Regions from separate parts of the Lysinibacillus sp. FSL H8-0500 genome, predicted to be linked through region 1. Evidence: a T-box and tRNA genes for the amino acid it is inferred to sense, from the RefSeq annotation. Region 1 holds a T-box; the other holds one or more tRNA genes.
What was found. The T-box of region 1 lies ahead of trpS (tryptophan--tRNA ligase). A T-box ahead of a tRNA ligase gene usually reads a tRNA of that ligase, here a tRNA-Trp.

Region 1 (10,734 bases):
TTGAAACACAAGCGGTTAAAACAGTGTTTGGTGAACATGCCTATAAGCTTGCAATGAGCTCGACAAAGTCGATGACAGGTCATTTACTAGGAGCAGCGGGCGGTATAGAAGCTATTTTTACAGCACTTGCCTTAAAAGAAGGTATATTACCACCAACAATTAATCTAACAGAGCCAGACCCTGAGTGTGATTTAGATTATGTACCAAATGAAGCACGTACAGCAGGGATTCAATACGCAATGAGTAATTCACTTGGCTTTGGTGGTCATAATGCTAGTCTTTTATTTAAAAAATATGAAGCATAAGTAGCGCTTCTAAATTTAAAAACGTCAGCCAAATTTTTAACGGCTGACGTCTTTTTTTATCGTTTTATGAATACATGATAAGTAAGAAGAAATAGAAAGGATGCCGCTACTTTGTTTCGTCTTTTTATATTTTTAGTAAGCTATGGCTTAATGATTCTCTCACTAGGAAATTTGATACTGTACTTAAATTACCGTACTCTTGGATATTCCTGGAAGGTTGTATTTAAATTTATTTTTCAAACAACAGAATTTTATATGGCGATAGGAGCCTGTATTATATTATGCGCTGTTGTTCTTGATATTGGTTTTGATCGATCAGCAGACAAGCCATAATTTAGCGACGCGTACGGCCAAGACCCATGCCTTCCTCCATACGTTTTAATGTGGCACTAGCAATGGCATTTGCTTTTTCAGCACCCTCATCTAAGATAATATCTAACTCAGCAGATTCCACTAAATTGTAGAATCTGTCTTGAATAGGCGCTAAATGCTCAATAACCGCTGTTGCAACACCCTGCTTAAAGCCACCATAGCCGATACCATCATATTTTTTCACAAGATCCTCAATCGTTCCACCTGAAATAGCGGATTCGATTGTTAATAAATTTGACACACCTGGTTTATTTTCAACATCAAATGCCACAATACCATCAGAATCTGTGACTGCTGATTTAATCTTTTTCTCGATGTCCTTTGCTGTATCTAATAGCTTGATGGTTGCTTTTGTATTTGGATCAGATTTGCTCATTTTTTTCGTTGGCTCTTGTAAAGATTTAATACGAGCGCCTGCTTTTGGTAATTGAATTTCTGGAATCGTAAAAACATCTCCATAGCGTTTGTTAAAGCGCTCTGCAAGATCACGTGTTAACTCAATATGCTGCTTCTGATCATCACCAACAGGAACAATATTTGTGTTGTACAGTAAAATATCCGCAGCCATTAATGGCGGATATGTTAAAAGGGCAGCAGATACGCTTTCCTTGCCATGTGATTTATCTTTAAATTGTGTCATACGTTCAAGTTCCCCGATGGACGCAACACATTGTAGCATCCAACTTGCTTGGGCATGTGCTGGTACCTCTGATTGAATAAATAAGGTCGATTTTTTAGGATCAATTCCCGTAGCAATATAAGTAGCAGCTAACTTACGAATATTGTCACGCAATTCCTTTGGGTCTTGTGCGACTGTAATAGCATGTTGATCAACGATACAATAAATAGCATTTCCTTCGTCCTGTAATGCAGGGAATTGCTTAAAGGCTCCTAAATAGTTCCCCAACGTGACGATTCCTGTTGGCTGTACACCTGAAAAAATAGTTGTCATTAAAATTTCCTCCTTGGCTAAAAAAATGGATTACGCCTTGGCTGCGCTTTGCCGTGGTTTAGACAGAATCAAAATAAAAAAACATCATGCGCCCTTATTAGATTTTTTCTAATGAAGGGACGAATGATGTTTGAATCCGCGGTACCACCCAGCTTGCCGAAATCGGCCACTCTGCTTCGTAACGTGAAGGGACGAGCTTTGCTAATAGTTGAACACGTTCACAAAGCTAACTCAGAAGTCCATTCCATATACCTCCACGATCTGTTTGCAGCAACCACAGACTCTCTACACGTTTTAGCATATGTACTACTCTTCGTCAGCGTTTTTCCTTAATGTAATGTATAATTGCAAAGAATTATATTATAAAGATTAAATTATGTAAAGTCAGACTTTTGGCGGTGTTTTTTTTCGCAAAAAAATTATATGCTTTTTTTGTTGCATAATTTTGTTAAAAACAAAATTATTTTTAGTAATTTTACGTTTCAATGTACACGTCAAATTGACAATATTCTCGTTTATTTTTTGTAAATGAGAACAAATAAGAGTATGAAAAGATGTTTAAAATGTGTGGAGAGTGGGAATATTAGTAGTAGACATCTGGGATGTAAGAAAAGACAGATAGATGAAAATATATAAATAGACAGAATATTTAGTTAGGGAATCCGTCTTTTTTTTATTGGAACTATATTCAAATACAACAGAGTGCTGTATAATATTTATGTGTATCGTACATTACATTAATTCTAATTTAACACACTAGTTATAGATAATGATTACAAAAGGAAGGGATGTGTCAGAATGATCGTCACGCTATTTACATCACCAAGCTGTACTTCTTGTCGTAAAGCAAAAGCATGGTTAGAGGAGCATGAAATTCCATATACAGAGCGAAATATATTTTCTGAACCATTAAGCATTAGTGAAATAAAAAAAATTTTACGTATGACAGAAGATGGAACAGACGAAATTATTTCTACTCGCTCAAAAATATTCCAAAAATTAAATGTCGATGTTGAAAGCTTACCGCTACAACGTTTATATGAATTAATTCAGGAATACCCTGGATTATTACGTCGACCAATTATTTTGGATGAAAAACGTCTACAAGTAGGCTATAACGAAGATGAAATTCGCCGCTTTTTACCTCGTAAAGTTCGTGCTTATCAGCTACAAGAAGCTCAGCGTGTAGTGAATTAATCGTATCATTTCTGAATAATATAAGTAGTAGATGTTACAAATGTAAAATACATATTGTGACATCTATTTTTTTGTGGTTTACTTTAGGTAAATCCTTCTCTATAAAGTATAATAATTAATAGGAAAGAGTCATATATTTCCGTAAAAGTATGTTAAACTTGATTTAAGGTAGATAGTTTACTACAATTTCAATAATTCAAATAACTTCTGTGAAACGGTGTATATCCTTTTCATTTTATGACAAAACAGCATACAATAGAGATAGGGATAACTGTAAATAAAAAATTTTATATTTACAGCTCCTCAAGTGATTTTATTGTAGTGTGGTCAAAGGTTGAAAAACAATTGTGGTATGAAGGTTAAAATTAATGAATAAAAGCATACTAATGAAACAAAGCTGTTTTTCGACATATGACAGTGAAGGGAGATGAGGTCTAGTGGACATCGAACGTGTAAATGAAAATACACTCAAGCTCTTTATTACGTACAATGATATAGAGGATCGCGGCTATAGTCGTGAAGAGATTTGGTACAATCGAGCGAAGGGTGAGCAACTTTTTTGGGATATGATTGATGAAGTAAACACGGAGGATTATTTTGATGTAGAAGGTCCGATTTGGATTCATATCAATGCATCTGAAGTGGGCTTGGAAATCATTGTCACACGTGCACATATTTTAAAAGACGGTGAAACATTAGATGGTCATTCGAATTTTGATGAACACAAAGATATGTTTGCACCATTTGATGAGGTTGGAGAGGATCTTCTTAGCCAGCTAACTCAATTTGGTGATATGGATGAGTCAGAGTTGTTTATGGATACAGATATTTATGTTTATAAATTTAAAGATATTGATGAGTTAATCCCTGTTGCCAAACGAATGACAGACGAATTAGTGGATTCCTCATTATTCAAATATGAAAATTGGTACTATTTAGTTGTTGATTTCGGCAATGCAGATGAGGAATTAAATCGTCATGATCGAAATGCAGTGATCAAGGAATTTTTAACACCATCCAATTTTACGATCCATCGTTTAGAGGAATATGGTGAAAAAATCATGGAATTTAATTGCTTTGAAACTGTTCGAAAATATTTTGCTTAAGCATAGAAGCTTCTGATTCTTTCAAGTATTTAGACTGTCGTGAAACTCAAGTAACCTCTTGAGATTCACCACAGTCTTTTTTTATTGGGAAATAAGCTGCATTTTTTAAATTTCAAAAAAAACCCCCTTTTTATTTGTTTACACGTCTATCCTCGATTATAGTTGGCTAAAAAGGAGCTGATGTTATGCTGATTGCCTATACCGATCAACGGCAGCTATTTCTCCCTTATCAATATACGAGGGAGACTTTACAGCGATATAGGCGGCAACTAAAATTTTATTGTCCGCAATGTTTACAGCCTGTTCGGCTTAAAATTGGCCATTATACTATTCCTCATTTTGCCCATCTTGCTAAAAATCATTGTGACCAACTCTTTGCAGAGGGAGAATCTAAATTGCATTTACAAGGGAAAATTCAATTATTTGAATGGCTACAAACGCTTGGGCATAAAGTGGAGCTAGAGCCATTCTTAAACACTCTTTCTCAACGTCCAGATTTACTTGTTACAGTAGCAGATAGGCGCTTCGCATTTGAATTTCAATGCAGTACCATCTCCCATGAAAAATGGCAACAGCGAACAACGGGCTATGAAAAACATTATATAGAGGCAGTTTGGCTCTTTCAAGCACCCCCAGAGAAACAAACAATCAGTGGCATTAGAAAACTTAAAATTTCCCCATTACTCCAAAAAGCATTGATATCGACTGAAACAGAATTCCCTTATTTAATCACCTATAATGCGTTAACAGCAAAATTTATCTATTGGACGAATCTTCTTCATGTTCATGGGCATACTTTTATAGGCAAAGTACAAGAAATTCCTCTAGCTAAGCAATGTTTTCCGTTTTACCAACCTATCTGTATTACCCAGCAAGAATTTAAGCAGTATTGGCAACTTTATAAAGACGCTTGTAGACAATTTGCGTATGGGCGATTACTGTATAGTAAAAAAGGTGTGCAAGATCCATTTTTACGATATTGCTATGAATTACAGCTTTCACCCAGTGCTATCCCTTTATTTATTGGCATACCCGTCAAAGAAGGGGCTGCTATTCCTTTATGTGCTAGTGAATGGCAAATAATGCTGCTCCATTTTAGTAAGCAATTATGCTTACAACCTCATGTATTAACAAGAGATCATATTGAACATTTTTTAAATAAACATAAGCTTGAAGTAACAGAGCAAGCCATAAAGGCTGTTCAATCCTATAGTCTTTTATGGAAGGCTATTGATGATAAACAAGACTTGTCAGATATTTGTGAGCAAGTCTATGTACAATTAGTTGCAATTGCCACAATATACTGAGAAAATATGAGAGTAAAAGGAAAAAAGCACATATAAAGGGGGGCTAGCATATATGGCTAGTAACAATAATCAGGTCTTACTGAGAAGTGAAGTACCAGAGGCGTTAACTTGGCGTTTAGAGGACATTTTTGCCACAGATGCACTTTGGGAAGAGGAATTTAAAGAAGTTGCAGAGCTTGCCAAAAAAGCCTCTAGTTATGCAGGTACGCTTACTAATGGAGCAGCGGCATTATTGGCCACTTTACAGTATCACGATCATATTTATGAGCGTGCCATGAAGCTCTACACATATGCCCATATGCGTTACGATCAAGACACAACAAATAGCCTATATCAGGATATGAACAGTCGTATTCAAACATTGGCAACAAATATTTCAGCTAGCCTATCATTCTTAACACCTGAAATCCTAGCTTTAAGTGAAGAAACCATTGAAAGCTATTTAGCAGAAAATCAAGACCTGCAATTATATAAGCAATCGTTACAAGAAATTACAATGGCACGCCCACATGTTTTGCCAGCAGAACAAGAAGCATTATTAGCACAAATGGCAGAGGTCACTGGCACAGCTTCCAATACATTTGGCATGTTAAATAATGCCGATATGGAATTCCCTTATGTAAAGAACGAAGAGGGCGAAGAGGTACAGCTAACGCATGGTAACTATATTAAATTTTTAGAGAGCAAGGATCGTGCTGTACGTGAAGGTGCATTTAAAGCCATGTATAAAACATATGGTAAATTTAAAAATACTTTCTCAGCAACGCTTACAGGCAATGTGAAGAAGCATAATGTGAGTGCACGTATTCGTCATTATGATTCTGCACGCCATGCAGCCATGTCGAATAACTTTATTCCGGAAAATGTTTATGACCAATTGGTTGAAACCATTCATAAGCATTTACCAGCAATGCAACGCTATATTGCATTGCGTAAAAAGCTATTAGGTGTGAACGAGTTGCATATGTGGGATTTATTTGCACCGCTTGTGAAAGAAGTCGATATGAAGGTTACGTATGATGAAGCGCAAGAAATCTTAGTAAAGGCTTTAGCGCCATTAGGTAAGGAATATCAATCCATTGTTCAAAGTGGATTTGATCAGCGTTGGGTCGATGTGCTAGAGAATAAAGGGAAGCGCAGTGGAGCTTATTCATCAGGCACATATGGCACAAACCCCTATATTTTAATGAACTGGCAAGACAATGTGAATAATTTATTTACATTGGCACATGAATTTGGACATAGTGTTCATAGCTATTATTCACGAAACAATCAGCCGTTTGTTTATGGCAACTATTCTATCTTTGTAGCCGAGGTAGCCTCTACATGTAATGAAGAGCTACTAAATGATTATTTGCTGAAAACAATTGACGACCCACAGCAAAAAATTTATTTATTAAATCATTGGCTAGATGGTTTTAGAAGCACGGTGTTTAGACAAACAATGTTTGCGGAATTTGAACATCTGATTCATCAAATGGATAGCAATGGCGAGGCTTTAACAGCAGAGCGTTTAACAGAGGTTTATTATGAGTTAAATAAAAAATACTTCGGTGATGATATTGTAGTGGATGAGGAAATCGGCTTAGAATGGGCACGTATCCCGCATTTCTATTACAATTACTATGTTTATCAATATGCGACAGGTAAATCAGCGGCAACGGCATTAAGTAAGCAAATTTTAGAGGAGGGTGCGCCAGCTGTAGAACGTTATATTAATAACTTCTTAAAGGCAGGCTGCTCGGATTTCCCAATTGAAGTATTAAAGGCTGCAGGTGTTGATATGAATGTTGCGAAGCCAATTGATGATGCATGTAAAGTCTTTGAAGAACGTTTAAATGAATTAGAAAAATTATTGTTAGATAATTAATTGATGAGGCTGTAGGACGATTCCTATAGCCTCTTTTAAGTAGTGTTTAGATATTTTTGAAAAAAGAATAATGATTTTTTTTGATTTCCAAGTAGATTAAAAGTGTCAATCTTGGAAAAATACTGTTTGAAATCGCTTTCTATTTGACAAATTTGTGAAACTACTATTGGTTTCATTGATATATATATTATTCCGTGATAAAGTAAGTCCTGTGAAATAAATCACAAAACAAACATACACCCCTTTGTTTGAACGTGAACATTTCTCCCATCCCCTTTGTGAAAAAGAAGCGTCTCTATCGATCGAGGATAGAGACGCTTCTTCGTTTTTATCTTGGTTTAGCAAATTCTTTTTGCGCGAAAGCAAGGCGTCAGCAGCAAATCTCTTTTGGGCGAAAGCGAAGCGTCAGTAGCACATACAGAAGCCCCTCTATAGGGAGGAGATGAATGCTTTTTTTGCCTCTGTTCAGTGGGTGTCCAAACGCCTACTGAACCAAGAAAAAAGCACCCTATAAAAATAAAATAAGCTCAGTGCAATATCTTGCACTAGAGCTTATTTTTATCTAATAAACTATTATTTAAGACGCCATAATGTAGCGTGAGTTGTCTGGATTCGTTCAATTTTCTGTTGCAGCATACGCTTCTTTAGTTCGCGCTCCGCTGCTTGCTCTGTTAATGAATAAATAAAGGCAATTTCATTTGTAGAAAGTGTATGGAATTTAGAAAATAAGTCCTCAATGGTTGGTAATGGCTGACGTACAAGCTGCTCACTCAGCATCTCTTGTAAAATATGTTCATAAACTTCATAGGCATAACTGCCACTGACTTTTAGCCCCTCATCTTCAATGCATTCATTGAAAAATACAATGCTTGGCACTTCATCGACTTCCATTTCACGCTTAATATATAAATCACATTGAAAGGCTCGTGCTGCTTCCTTTGAGCCAAAATCCACCGTAAACTCATTCATATCAAGCTGAACATCCTCCGCAATTTTTAATAGCGTTGCATAAGAGTTAACATCTTGATGATTGAGTAAGACGTATTCCTGTAATTTTGACAAATAGCGCGTACCTGCGCGTTTACCCTGTAATTCGGCTGCTTTAATCGCAATGGATGGTAAAACAGGGTGATTAATATCAAGCTCTATTCCTGATATACACCCTTTGACACGTTTACTTAAGCAGTTTAAAGAAGTAAGTTCTGTGCTTAAGACGAAGCGCCATGTAAAGTAATGGTTGTATTCAAGCTGTAGTTTACGAAGAGTAGCCTGCATACTAAAAGCTTCAGGGCATAGTGGATCTATGAAAATATACAATTCAATTGGCTTATTGGTAGTAGAAATCGTTGGTGCTGGCTGTTGTATCATTTGAATATTATTCACGTAACAATTCCCCCTCATCGTCATTTGGCGTATTAACCATGTGATGAGCTGTTAATACTAGGCGTTGATAATAAGTTTCACGGAATTTCCCTTCTAAGCCCACCTCATCCATTGCTTCAGCCATGCATTCTAGCCAAGCTTGTGCACGGTCTGGTGTAATCGGAAAATTCATATGACGTGCGCGCATCATTGGATGTCCGTGTTCTTCAGTAAAAAGATTGGGTCCACCTAAATATTGTGTTTGAAATTGAATTTGTTTACGGATTGTCTCTGTCAAATCTTTTGGAAATATTGGGATAAGATCAGGATGCTGAGCAACTCTTTTATAGAAAGCATGAATAAGTTCTGACAGTTTTTCAGCTCCCAGCTCCTCATAAGGAACAGTGTATTTTCGATTCATAAATTATATGCTCCTTTTATTCTTTATAGCATAAAGTATTATTTCGATACTTTATCATCACAAAAATGTGAAATTCTTGTGTCTATCTTCATTCTATCAACGTCTTTTCGTTTACACAAACAAAGCGCTCTTACGAATTGTTGTTCGCTATAAACGCGCAAATTTCACCACAAAGGGTGAAATTTGCTGAAAAACATGATGATATACCTACACGGTGAAGTAATTCATTACTTTTTTGACATAATTCTGTGTTTCTTTGAAAGGCGGAATGCCTCCATATTTTGTAACACGGGAAGCGCCTGCGTTATAGGCAGCTAATGCCAATGCAGGGTCATTATTAAATTTATCAAGCATCTGACGCAAGTAGTTAGCGCCAGCCATTATATTTTGTTCTGGATCAAAGGCATTTGTAACTCCTAAATATTGCGCTGTTTTAGGCATTAATTGCATTAAGCCCTGTGCTCCAGCACGGCTTATAACTGTTGGATTAAAATTAGATTCTTGTTTGATGACAGCTGCAATTAACTTGGCAGGCACATTATAAGTAGCCGCAGCTTTTTCAATAATTGCAGCATACTGATTGGCTCCTGCTAATGTATTTGCATAGGCTGTTGAGCCAATCACATCATCAGAGACATAGGAATTAAGCTTCGTATCTGTAGGGCTATTGGCTAGTGCCTGCTTAACGGATTCGGGTACGAATACAGCATTAGGCCCTTTGTATAGCAGTGATTCCAAAGTATTTTGATCTGATAAAGAAGCAAGTTGCCCGAGCTGATTGGCAAAATCAGTATAGTTAGTCGTACCTGTTGCAAGTAAACTAGATAATTTTGCGTTACTAGCTGTCGATGCATCCCCTAATATTTCATGAATCATGTCAGAAAAGATCGTATTATTACTTGTTAAACTGTTTGTTGATGAACTTGTAGTAGCTCCAAGTGTTTGCAATGCTTGAATTTCTAGTAAAGATTTTAGTGATTGGATATCCAAGGAGTCAGTCACCTTCCTTTTTTCATAAGGATTTTTGTGCTTGTAATGCCTTCATAAAGCGAGCAATTTTTTTATCTGTATCATGCTTTTGAATACCGTATTGTTGTAAAAAATTGTAGAAAATTGTCTTTCCTTTTACTGCATCATTTGTTTCATATTCTACCTCATAATCATCGCACTGCAAATAGTAAGAATGATCAAAAACAAGAAGTCCCTCTTGATATGGAATTTCAACACGATCTGTTGTCAGGGAGCCGAATACATATAGTTGCTCTAAGGGAACATTGTGAAATGCGAGTCTTTTCGCTACCTCTGGTGCATAAAAGCCCTCGCCATTCAGCATCCTTTTAGCTTGCTCTGCGGTTAATTCGTCTGTTGTTTCGAGATGAACATGTTCTGCATTTTTTTCCTTCAGTGTACATTCGTAATAATGATTGATTTGTCTAATTCGCAGCCCGCTTTGCAGATTTCGAATAGCTTGAGTAGGTGTATCAAAATAATGATTTATTTGACGATGGATAGCATTAGTGTGGATATGGAAAGCTTGTAATAATTGCTCGTATTGTTGTTTTGTTAAGAGATTTTTAAACTCAATTTCAATTTCTTGTGTCATATATATTCACCGCTTTTATTTTTTATTTTTCATTCATTGTTTTGCTTGATTTAATATTTACACACTGCAACTATTTACCCTGTGTGCTAAAATAAGAGGGAGAGTACAACGAAAAGGGGAACCGCATGTGCGTAAAATTTATACAATAGAAACATCAAATTTTGAACAGGATCAACTTCATTTTAGTTTAAACGACAATGAAGAAAAATTACAGTTAAAACCTGCTGGACAGCTTATTG
Region 2 (10,734 bases), 1.8 Mb from region 1:
GGTTCATTGCAATACATGCACATATCTACACGACCTAAAACCTTTGTATGCTTATGACAATTAGGGCATTCAACTTGAACAGCTCTTGTTGATAGTAATCCTATCCAAGCGTAAACCACCGTACTACCAATAATACATAGTACACCTAAGGTCATGAAAATTAATACTAGTATTGGGCTGTTTTTAAAGAAAATCCCCCCATACATCACAACAAAGCCGATGAAGATTAACGCTAATGCGAATGAACGAATTTTATTAATTTTACTTTTATAAGGTTTCATTTTTCATCTTGCCTCCCAATCTAAAATCTACTATAACATATAAGGACAAAGTATTTTAGCTTTGAACTAAATGAAAGCAGGAATACTTTTAGAGTATGTCGAATTTTTAACGGAACAAGGGAAGCTAGAGAAATAAAGGAGAGCTGAGCATGGAACAAGTATTGCGTCCAATATATCAAGAACGTGCAAGTCAGTCGAATACATTAGGTGTCATTTTAGTGGAAAAGCGTGAAGAGCAAAGTAATGTTACTGATACATTTGATACGGTTTTACTGATTATTGTAAAAGAAGCAGAACAGCCCGTTTTTACGAAACATTACTTATATGAAGGAAATAAAGTCGCTCTACATACTGTTACAGAAAAATTAATACGAAAATGGCTGCTCGTTGGCTCTAACAAAAAAGTAGTTGATTGGATTTTCTTTGGCAAAGTCCTATTTGACCGCAATGAATTTCTGCATAAGCTAAAAATAGAATTACAGGAATTTCCGTATAATGGTCGTAAAATTAAAACAGGTATTCAATTTTCAAAGCTTATTCGACGTTATTTAGAGGGTAAAGAGTATTTTGATAAAGGAAGCTACCTAGATGCGTATAATCATGTAGTTGATTCCTTGCATCATTTAGGACGTTTATCCATTATTGATAGCGGGCTTTATCCAGAAGTAACGGTTTGGGCACAGGTAAAAAAAATTGAGCCTGCCGTCTATAAGCTATACGAAGAGCTGGTGACAAGTAATGAACCAATTGAAAAGCGGCTAGAGCTATTATTTTTAGCAAGTGAGTTTTTAATTCATTCGCGTACACGAGATGGGGCTCAACATATACTAGAAGTGATGCAAACAAGGGAAACGTGGTCAATCCAAGAATTGCATGATCATCTTGAGCTCATCAATTACTCAGTAGATTTAGAGGTATTTGTAGAGTATTTGGTGGATAAAGGCTATATTCAAGTAGAACCAGTTGTGGCGAAAAATGATAGGATATTTCACCGTCATTATAAGGCAAATAAAGATGCTCTGGAAATAGAACAATGACTGTAGTATGCTTGAAATCGGGGTATTTAAAATACCTCGATCTTTTTTTAGAAAAGTAGTTGACGTTTAGTATCTTAATATTGTATTATATTAATTGTCGCTAAGACATAATGAAAAACTCCTCAATGAAAAACATAAATAACTTTTTTAGAAAAGTTATTGACATGATTCGAGTGAGATGCTAATATAAAGAAGTCGCTGAAAAAAACGACTGAAATGAACCTTGAAAACTGAACAAGCAAAACGTAATCAATCAAGTTTTAAGTAGCTAGCTTCGGCTAGTGAACAAAACAAAAATTTTGGACATCAAAATTGATGCCAGCAAAACAATTTGAGCAAATCAAATTTCTTTTTATGGAGAGTTTGATCCTGGCTCAGGACGAACGCTGGCGGCGTGCCTAATACATGCAAGTCGAGCGAACAGAGAAGGAGCTTGCTCCTTCGACGTTAGCGGCGGACGGGTGAGTAACACGTGGGCAACCTACCCTATAGTTTGGGATAACTCCGGGAAACCGGGGCTAATACCGAATCATCTCTTTTGCTTCATGGTAAAAGACTAAAAGACGGTTTCGGCTGTCGCTATAGGATGGGCCCGCGGCGCATTAGCTAGTTGGTGAGGTAATGGCTCACCAAGGCGACGATGCGTAGCCGACCTGAGAGGGTGATCGGCCACACTGGGACTGAGACACGGCCCAGACTCCTACGGGAGGCAGCAGTAGGGAATCTTCCACAATGGGCGAAAGCCTGATGGAGCAACGCCGCGTGAGTGAAGAAGGTTTTCGGATCGTAAAACTCTGTTGTAAGGGAAGAACAAGTACAGTAGTAACTGGCTGTACCTTGACGGTACCTTATTAGAAAGCCACGGCTAACTACGTGCCAGCAGCCGCGGTAATACGTAGGTGGCAAGCGTTGTCCGGAATTATTGGGCGTAAAGCGCGCGCAGGCGGTCCTTTAAGTCTGATGTGAAAGCCCACGGCTCAACCGTGGAGGGTCATTGGAAACTGGGGGACTTGAGTGCAGAAGAGGAAAGTGGAATTCCAAGTGTAGCGGTGAAATGCGTAGAGATTTGGAGGAACACCAGTGGCGAAGGCGACTTTCTGGTCTGTAACTGACGCTGAGGCGCGAAAGCGTGGGGAGCAAACAGGATTAGATACCCTGGTAGTCCACGCCGTAAACGATGAGTGCTAAGTGTTAGGGGGTTTCCGCCCCTTAGTGCTGCAGCTAACGCATTAAGCACTCCGCCTGGGGAGTACGGTCGCAAGACTGAAACTCAAAGGAATTGACGGGGGCCCGCACAAGCGGTGGAGCATGTGGTTTAATTCGAAGCAACGCGAAGAACCTTACCAGGTCTTGACATCCCGTTGACCACTGTAGAGATATAGTTTCCCCTTCGGGGGCAACGGTGACAGGTGGTGCATGGTTGTCGTCAGCTCGTGTCGTGAGATGTTGGGTTAAGTCCCGCAACGAGCGCAACCCTTGATCTTAGTTGCCATCATTTAGTTGGGCACTCTAAGGTGACTGCCGGTGACAAACCGGAGGAAGGTGGGGATGACGTCAAATCATCATGCCCCTTATGACCTGGGCTACACACGTGCTACAATGGACGATACAAACGGTTGCCAACTCGCGAGAGGGAGCTAATCCGATAAAGTCGTTCTCAGTTCGGATTGTAGGCTGCAACTCGCCTACATGAAGCCGGAATCGCTAGTAATCGCGGATCAGCATGCCGCGGTGAATACGTTCCCGGGCCTTGTACACACCGCCCGTCACACCACGAGAGTTTGTAACACCCGAAGTCGGTGAGGTAACCTTTTGGAGCCAGCCGCCGAAGGTGGGATAGATGATTGGGGTGAAGTCGTAACAAGGTAGCCGTATCGGAAGGTGCGGCTGGATCACCTCCTTTCTAAGGATATTTACGGAATGTTTCATCGAGGATGAAACAATGATTACGTTTTGCGTTCAGTTTTGAAGGCTCATTCTTTCTGAATGAAACACTTCATATATGTGCTCCTGTCGCTACGCTTTCGTCGCAAAGCTGCGAAGAAGTAGAAGCAGGCAGTAGCTTTGTTCTTTGAAAACTGGATAAAACGACATTGAAATTGTAACAAGCTGTTTTTGTGCGAAAGCGCAGCGACAGCAACAAACACATTTTTTAAGTTTTTTTATAGGCTTAATAATTTAAGGGTTTTGAGATACGAGTTAGGCAAGGAAGCGATTGAGTGAATGAAGGAGCGTACCTCTTCTGTACGTGACTGAACGAGTGAATGAAGCTGACGCTGTATAACGACGTATATCGAAAGCCGTAGGTTAAGTTATTAAGGGCGCACGGCGAATGCCTTGGCACTAGGAGCCGATGAAGGACGGCACTAACACCGATATGCTTCGGGGAGCTGTAAGTGAGCTTTGATCCGGAGATTTCCGAATGGGGGAACCCACTACGTTTAATCGCGTAGGATCTTGACGTGAATTCATAGCGTCTTGAAGGCAGACCCAGGGAACTGAAACATCTAAGTACCTGGAGGAAGAGAAAGAAAAATCGATTCCCTGAGTAGCGGCGAGCGAAACGGGAAGAGCCCAAACCAAGAGGCTTGCCTCTTGGGGTTGTAGGACACTCTATACGGAGTTACAAAAGAGCGAGTTAGATGAAGCGACTTGGAAAGGTCCGCCAGAGCAGGTAACAGCCCTGTAGTCGAAAGTTCGTTCTCTCCAGAGTGGATCCTGAGTACGGCGGAACACGTGAAATTCCGTCGGAATCCGGGAGGACCATCTCCCAAGGCTAAATACTACCTAGTGACCGATAGTGAACCAGTACCGTGAGGGAAAGGTGAAAAGCACCCCGGAAGGGGAGTGAAAGAGATCCTGAAACCGTGTGCCTACAAGTAGTTAGAGCCCGTTAATGGGTGATAGCGTGCCTTTTGTAGAATGAACCGGCGAGTTACGATTACGTGCAAGGTTAAGCTGTAGAAGGCGGAGCCGCAGCGAAAGCGAGTCTGAATAGGGCGAAATAGTACGTGGTCGTAGACCCGAAACCAGGTGATCTACCCATGTCCAGGGTGAAGGTAAGGTAACACTTACTGGAGGCCCGAACCCACGCACGTTGAAAAGTGCGGGGATGAGGTGTGGGTAGCGGAGAAATTCCAATCGAACCTGGAGATAGCTGGTTCTCTCCGAAATAGCTTTAGGGCTAGCCTCGTGATGAGAATACTGGAGGTAGAGCACTGTTTGGACGAGGGGGCCATCCCGGTTTACCGAATTCAGACAAACTCCGAATGCCAGATATTTATACACGGGAGTCAGACTGCGAGTGATAAGATCCGTAGTCAAAAGGGAAACAGCCCAGACCACCAGCTAAGGTCCCCAAGTAATCGTTAAGTGGAAAAGGATGTGGCGTTGCACAGACAACCAGGATGTTGGCTTAGAAGCAGCCATCATTTAAAGAGTGCGTAATAGCTCACTGGTCGAGTGACGCTGCGCCGAAAATGTATCGGGGCTAAACGATTCACCGAAGCTGTGGATTGACATCTACGATGTCAGTGGTAGGAGAGCGTTCTAAGGGCGTTGAAGTCAGACCGGAAGGACTGGTGGAGCGCTTAGAAGTGAGAATGCCGGTATGAGTAGCGAAAGACGGGTGAGAATCCCGTCCACCGTATGACTAAGGTTTCCTGAGGAAGGCTCGTCCGCTCAGGGTTAGTCGGGACCTAAGCCGAGGCCGATAGGCGTAGGCGATGGACAACAGGTTGATATTCCTGTACCACCTCCTCACCGTTTGAGAAATGGGGGGACGCAGGAGGATAGGGTAAGCGCGCTGTTGGATATGCGCGTCCAAGCAGATAGGCGTGTGTGTAGGCAAATCCGCACACTGTAACGCCAAGCTGTGATGGCGAGTCCGTATGGACGAAGTTCCTGATTTCACACTGCCAAGAAAAGCCTCTATCGAGGTGAGAGGTGCCCGTACCGCAAACCGACACAGGTAGTCGAGGAGAGAATCCTAAGGTGTGCGAGAGAACTCTCGTTAAGGAACTCGGCAAAATGACCCCGTAACTTCGGGAGAAGGGGTGCTCTGATAGGGTGAAAGCCCGAGAGAGCCGCAGTGAATAGGCCCAGGCGACTGTTTAGCAAAAACACAGGTCTCTGCAAAACCGTAAGGTGACGTATAGGGGCTGACGCCTGCCCGGTGCTGGAAGGTTAAGAGGAGTGGTTAGCGCAAGCGAAGCTGCGAATTGAAGCCCCAGTAAACGGCGGCCGTAACTATAACGGTCCTAAGGTAGCGAAATTCCTTGTCGGGTAAGTTCCGACCCGCACGAAAGGCGTAACGATCTGGGCACTGTCTCAACGAGAGACTCGGTGAAATTATAGTACCTGTGAAGATGCAGGTTACCCGCGACAGGACGGAAAGACCCCGTGGAGCTTTACTGTAGCCTGATATTGAATTTTGGTACAACTTGTACAGGATAGGTAGGAGCCAGAGATCTCGGAGCGCCAGCTTCGAAGGAGGCGTCGGTGGGATACTACCCTGGTTGTATTGAAATTCTAACCCATGCCCCTAAGCGGGGCAGGAGACAGTGTCAGGCGGACAGTTTGACTGGGGCGGTCGCCTCCTAAAAGGTAACGGAGGCGCCCAAAGGTTCCCTCAGAATGGTTGGAAATCATTCGTAGAGTGTAAAGGCACAAGGGAGCTTGACTGCGAGACCTACAAGTCGAGCAGGGTCGAAAGACGGGCTTAGTGATCCGGTGGTTCCGCATGGAAGGGCCATCGCTCAACGGATAAAAGCTACCCCGGGGATAACAGGCTTATCTCCCCCAAGAGTCCACATCGACGGGGAGGTTTGGCACCTCGATGTCGGCTCATCGCATCCTGGGGCTGTAGTCGGTCCCAAGGGTTGGGCTGTTCGCCCATTAAAGCGGTACGCGAGCTGGGTTCAGAACGTCGTGAGACAGTTCGGTCCCTATCCGTCGTGGGCGTAGGAAATTTGAGAGGAGCTGTCCTTAGTACGAGAGGACCGGGATGGACACACCGCTGGTGTACCAGTTGTCTTGCCAAAGGCATCGCTGGGTAGCTATGTGTGGACGGGATAAGTGCTGAAAGCATCTAAGCATGAAGCCCCCCTCAAGATGAGATTTCCCATTACGCAAGTAAGTAAGATCCCTCAAAGACGATGAGGTAGATAGGTTCGAGGTGGAAGTGTGGCGACACATGGAGCTGACGAATACTAATCGATCGAGGACTTAACCAAAATATTTGTTACAGTCAATGCACCGTTTATCCAGTTTTGAAAGAATAAAATATTATAATATACTTGTAATTTTTATAAAATATGTTATAATAAGTATTGTCTTTCAAATAGTCTAGTGATAATGGCAAAGAGGTCACACCCGTTTCCATACCGAACACGGAAGTTAAGTTCTTTAGCGCCGATGGTAGTTGGGGGCTTCCCCCTGTGAGAGTAGGACATCGCTAGGCTATATACTAAAATTTATTCCGAAGTAGCTCAGTTGGTAGTAGCACCTGACTGTTAATCAGGTTGTCGCAGGTTCGAGTCCTGCCTTCGGAGCCATTCTTGGAGAGTTGTCCGAGTGGCCGAAGGAGCACGATTGGAAATCGTGTAGGCGGTTAACACTGTCTCAAGGGTTCAAATCCCTTACTCTCCGCCAGCACTTTGATTTATTCCAAACGCAGGCCCCTTGGTCAAGTGGTTAAGACACCGCCCTTTCACGGCGGTAACACGGGTTCGAATCCCGTAGGGGTCACCATTTTTAATACCCAGATGGAGGATTAGCTCAGCTGGGAGAGCATCTGCCTTACAAGCAGAGGGTCGGCGGTTCGAGCCCGTCATCCTCCACCATTATTTTTACAATATTATAGTATTATCGCGGGGTGGAGCAGTGGTAGCTCGTCGGGCTCATAACCCGAAGGTCGTTGGTTCAAATCCGGCCCCCGCAACCAATTTTTTATGTACGAAAGCAAAAACATGGTCCCGTGGTGTAGCGGTTAACATGCCTGCCTGTCACGCAGGAGATCGCCGGTTCGATCCCGGTCGGGACCGCCATTTATTTAAAATATGGGTCAGTAGCTCAGTTGGTAGAGCATTAGATTGAAGCTCTAAGTGTCGGCGGTTCGATTCCGTCCTGACCCATCTTGTTTTTTTGCCGGTTTAGCTCAGCAGGTAGAGCAACTGACTTGTAATCAGTAGGTCGTGGGTTCGATTCCTATAGCCGGCATCTTTTTCCCGGAGGGGTAGCGAAGTGGCTAAACGCGGCGGACTGTAAATCCGCTCCTTAGGGTTCGGCGGTTCGAATCCGTCCCCCTCCACCAGTTTTATTGATTATAGGGGCATAGTTCAACGGTAGAATAGAGGTCTCCAAAACCTTTGGTGTGGGTTCGATTCCTACTGCCCCTGCCAATTAATTTTATGGCGATTGTGGCGAAGTGGTTAACGCATCGGATTGTGGTTCCGACATTCGTGGGTTCGATTCCCATCAGTCGCCCCATTAACTATAAAATTAATAACTATCATATAATGGCGATTGTGGCGAAGTGGTTAACGCACCGGATTGTGGTTCCGGCATTCGTGGGTTCGATTCCCATCAGTCGCCCCATTTGAATGTTGGGGTATAGCCAAGCGGTAAGGCAACGGATTTTGATTCCGTCATGCCTAGGTTCGAATCCTAGTACCCCAGCCATTTTATGCGGAAGTAGTTCAGTGGTAGAACACCACCTTGCCAAGGTGGGGGTCGCGAGTTCGAACCTCGTCTTCCGCTCCAAATATGATGGCGGCATAGCCAAGTGGTAAGGCACGGGTCTGCAACACCCTTATCACCGGTTCAAATCCGGTTGCCGCCTCCATATTCCTACTGTTAATCGGTTTAGCCGATTTTTTTTATCTCTATTATGCCGGTGTGGCGGAATGGCAGACGCGAACGACTCAAAATCGTTTGGAGAGATCCGTGGAGGTTCGAGTCCTCTCACCGGTATCACAAATTAATCAGCAATAGTTCATTAGAGATAATCTCTGATGAACTTTTTTGCATTTCTTGAACACCTCTCGCATAGCAAGGGATTTTCAAGAGTTACAATAAGACACTTTCTGTTCAAATCGAATAGAAAGTGTCTTATTTTTATCCCAATTTTCAGTCCTCTCTTAATACACTGACCTCACTAATGAAGGAGTTGTTCTTGATCAAGGAAACCAACCTATCGGGATTTCTTCGATAAATACCTGATTATATAAGAATATGCTCTCAGTTCTATAAACGGAGGGTATTTGAAATGTAGAGAAATCCCGCTACTTGTTTCAGGATATCTGAATTTCCCTATTGTTTGAAGGTTGGGCAGGTGTTATTCCTTCTCTTTGTTACCGATTTGCCAGGCAACACGTTCTCCGAGTTCCTGATTTGCTTGAGCCAGATAACCTAACACAATCTGCTGCAACTCTGAAGAGGCAGCTCCAAGATCGGAGGCAATGTTACGGACTAAGTGCTCCTGCAGCACAGGTGACAGCGAGTTGTAAAATTGCCCTGGCTGCGTGAAGTCATCCCCTTTTGGAGGTGCAGTGCGCTCTAGCCGACCTGCCACATAGCTACCGGTGCTGCTTGTGACCTCGTCTGATGGCTTCCAGTTTGCCTGATGGTTGATCGGGATGCTGCGGAAATTCGGTCCTAACCGATAACGCTGTGAATCCGTATAGATATTGGCGCGTCCTTGAAGTACTCTGTCCAATGAAAATTCGGCACCTTCCAGCATATTGGACGGAGAAAAGGCTAGCTTCTCCACCTGTTCTTTATAATTGTCGGGATTGCGATTCAGCACCATCTTGCCGACTGGCAGCAACGGGTACTGCTGTGCATCCCATACCTTCGTATCGTCCAGTGGATCGAACGGCAGTGTGGCTTCGTCTTGCGGGTTCATAAGCTGTACATATAGCCCATATTCGACTGGTACGCCCTGGGCAATTGTGTCATAGAGATCCTTACCAGCGTAATCTGGGTTCTCGCAGGCAAGTCGAGCCGCCTCCTGACTGTCGATATACTGCACGCCGGCTAGCGGGATCCAGTTGTATTTCACATAAGTACGGACACCCTGCTCATTCTTCCAAACATAAGTACTCACACTATAACCAGGAATATGACGGAGGCTCTTGATTGTACCCAGGTCGGAGTACAACTGTAGCACGAAATGCGTCGCCTCCGGATTTTTCGCATAGAAGCTCCAAAACCGATTGGGATCCATCAAGTTGTTGACAGGTGACGGGTTGAAGGCACTGACCGTCTCTACAAACCGCATGGGATCCCGCACCGTAAATACGGGAAGATGGTTGCATATTAAGTCAAAGATACCTTGTTCAGTATAAAATTTAGTCGAGAAGCCCCGCACATTGCGTGAAGTGTCTGGTGTTCCCCTGTTGCTGGCCGCTAGTGAGAATCGGACAGCAACAGGTACTTGTTGGCCTAGACGTTGGAGGAAACAAAGCTTTGTGTAAGCCGCCATCGAGTTAAACGTCTCGAAATAACCAAAGGCTCCAAAACCCTTCACATGTAAAGGGCGCTCTAATATTGTTTCATGGATAAACGTTTCATTTTTCTCGTGCAGCATGGTATCCTGTTCCAGAATCGGGCCACGTTCTCCTACTGTCTGCGAGTAGCGCGACGGTTGTGAGCCACCTTGCCAACTTTGATTGTTGGTCTGATCGTGGGTGTTCTTGTTGTCCATTCCTCTACCTCCCATATCTATATTCTTCCAATGTATATGCAGGGCTATAGGTTGTTATGATTACGCACCTAATGCCGATCCGCACATGAAGAGCAACTACTGTCGCAACAAAAGCCTGTATAGGAGCCAGCCCTTCTTCTATCGTTGATAATTTCTAGTGTTAGATTGATAGTGGCGATGTATATGGGCTGCTTGCCTTCCCATTAACGCAAATATCATTCATCGTCCTATTAATAACTGAATTAGTAGATGCTGCTGGTGTGGCATATAGAATCGACTATGAAAGAGTCTTTCGAGTACTCCCAAATGTTGGGTGTTTCGCCGCAAGAAGATGTAAAGTGCATAAGAGGTATTTTTGATTTTCATTGTTGAATTGATCGGCCTCATCATTGTTGTTTTGATAAATTGCCTTTAATGCGGTAGATGAAGTTCTTTTACTTGCTGTTTTCGTTCAATTTTTCAATATACCCAATTGCGCATAAAACCTCGTTGACAACTTCACTTTAAAGTACTTCAATAAAAATCTTAGAGCCTAGTGACATATTTAAAAGCAAATTTAACGACAGCCCGTTACCTCCAATTACTAAGGATTTTGGGAGTGGAACAACTCCTGTAGCAACGGATGTGATGAAGCCGCGATATGTAGAAAGTGATATTTCGGAGGATACTATTGAGTTATAAAACAATTAAAATTATTTTTCATTTATTA

Region 2: it has a tRNA-Trp gene. The T-box ahead of trpS (tryptophan--tRNA ligase) is inferred to sense a tRNA for this amino acid. The anticodon was not compared.

What each region holds. Positions count from the first base shown of each region.
Region 1 is NZ_CP150292.1:938,527-949,260, forward strand. It holds gene fabF (beta-ketoacyl-ACP synthase II) at 1-305, shown strand, start outside; gene trpS (tryptophan--tRNA ligase) at 640-1,629, opposite strand; T-box leader at 1,742-1,958, opposite strand; gene spxA (transcriptional regulator SpxA) at 2,431-2,826, shown strand; gene mecA (adaptor protein MecA) at 3,264-3,932, shown strand; gene MHB44_RS04295 (competence protein CoiA family protein) at 4,118-5,239, shown strand; gene pepF (oligoendopeptidase F) at 5,292-7,109, shown strand; gene MHB44_RS04305 (DsbA family protein) at 7,683-8,492, opposite strand; gene MHB44_RS04310 (globin) at 8,485-8,892, opposite strand; gene MHB44_RS04315 (lytic transglycosylase domain-containing protein) at 9,100-9,882, opposite strand; gene MHB44_RS04320 (CYTH domain-containing protein) at 9,905-10,495, opposite strand; gene MHB44_RS04325 (hypothetical protein) at 10,623-10,734, shown strand, end outside.
Region 2 is NZ_CP150292.1:3,948,297-3,959,030, reverse strand. It holds gene MHB44_RS18935 (YgzB family protein) at 1-281, opposite strand, end outside; gene MHB44_RS18930 (nucleotidyltransferase-like protein) at 431-1,318, shown strand; rRNA gene MHB44_RS18925 (16S ribosomal RNA) at 1,670-3,221, shown strand; rRNA gene MHB44_RS18920 (23S ribosomal RNA) at 3,624-6,552, shown strand; rRNA gene rrf (5S ribosomal RNA) at 6,664-6,779, shown strand; tRNA gene MHB44_RS18910 (tRNA-Asn) at 6,797-6,873, shown strand; tRNA gene MHB44_RS18905 (tRNA-Ser) at 6,879-6,970, shown strand; tRNA gene MHB44_RS18900 (tRNA-Glu) at 6,995-7,069, shown strand; tRNA gene MHB44_RS18895 (tRNA-Val) at 7,086-7,161, shown strand; tRNA gene MHB44_RS18890 (tRNA-Met) at 7,188-7,262, shown strand; tRNA gene MHB44_RS18885 (tRNA-Asp) at 7,290-7,365, shown strand; tRNA gene MHB44_RS18880 (tRNA-Phe) at 7,380-7,452, shown strand; tRNA gene MHB44_RS18875 (tRNA-Thr) at 7,465-7,537, shown strand; tRNA gene MHB44_RS18870 (tRNA-Tyr) at 7,548-7,631, shown strand; tRNA gene MHB44_RS18865 (tRNA-Trp) at 7,646-7,719, shown strand; tRNA gene MHB44_RS18860 (tRNA-His) at 7,732-7,807, shown strand; tRNA gene MHB44_RS18855 (tRNA-His) at 7,840-7,915, shown strand; tRNA gene MHB44_RS18850 (tRNA-Gln) at 7,925-7,999, shown strand; tRNA gene MHB44_RS18845 (tRNA-Gly) at 8,006-8,080, shown strand; tRNA gene MHB44_RS18840 (tRNA-Cys) at 8,089-8,162, shown strand; tRNA gene MHB44_RS18835 (tRNA-Leu) at 8,210-8,290, shown strand; gene MHB44_RS18830 (catalase) at 8,655-10,025, opposite strand.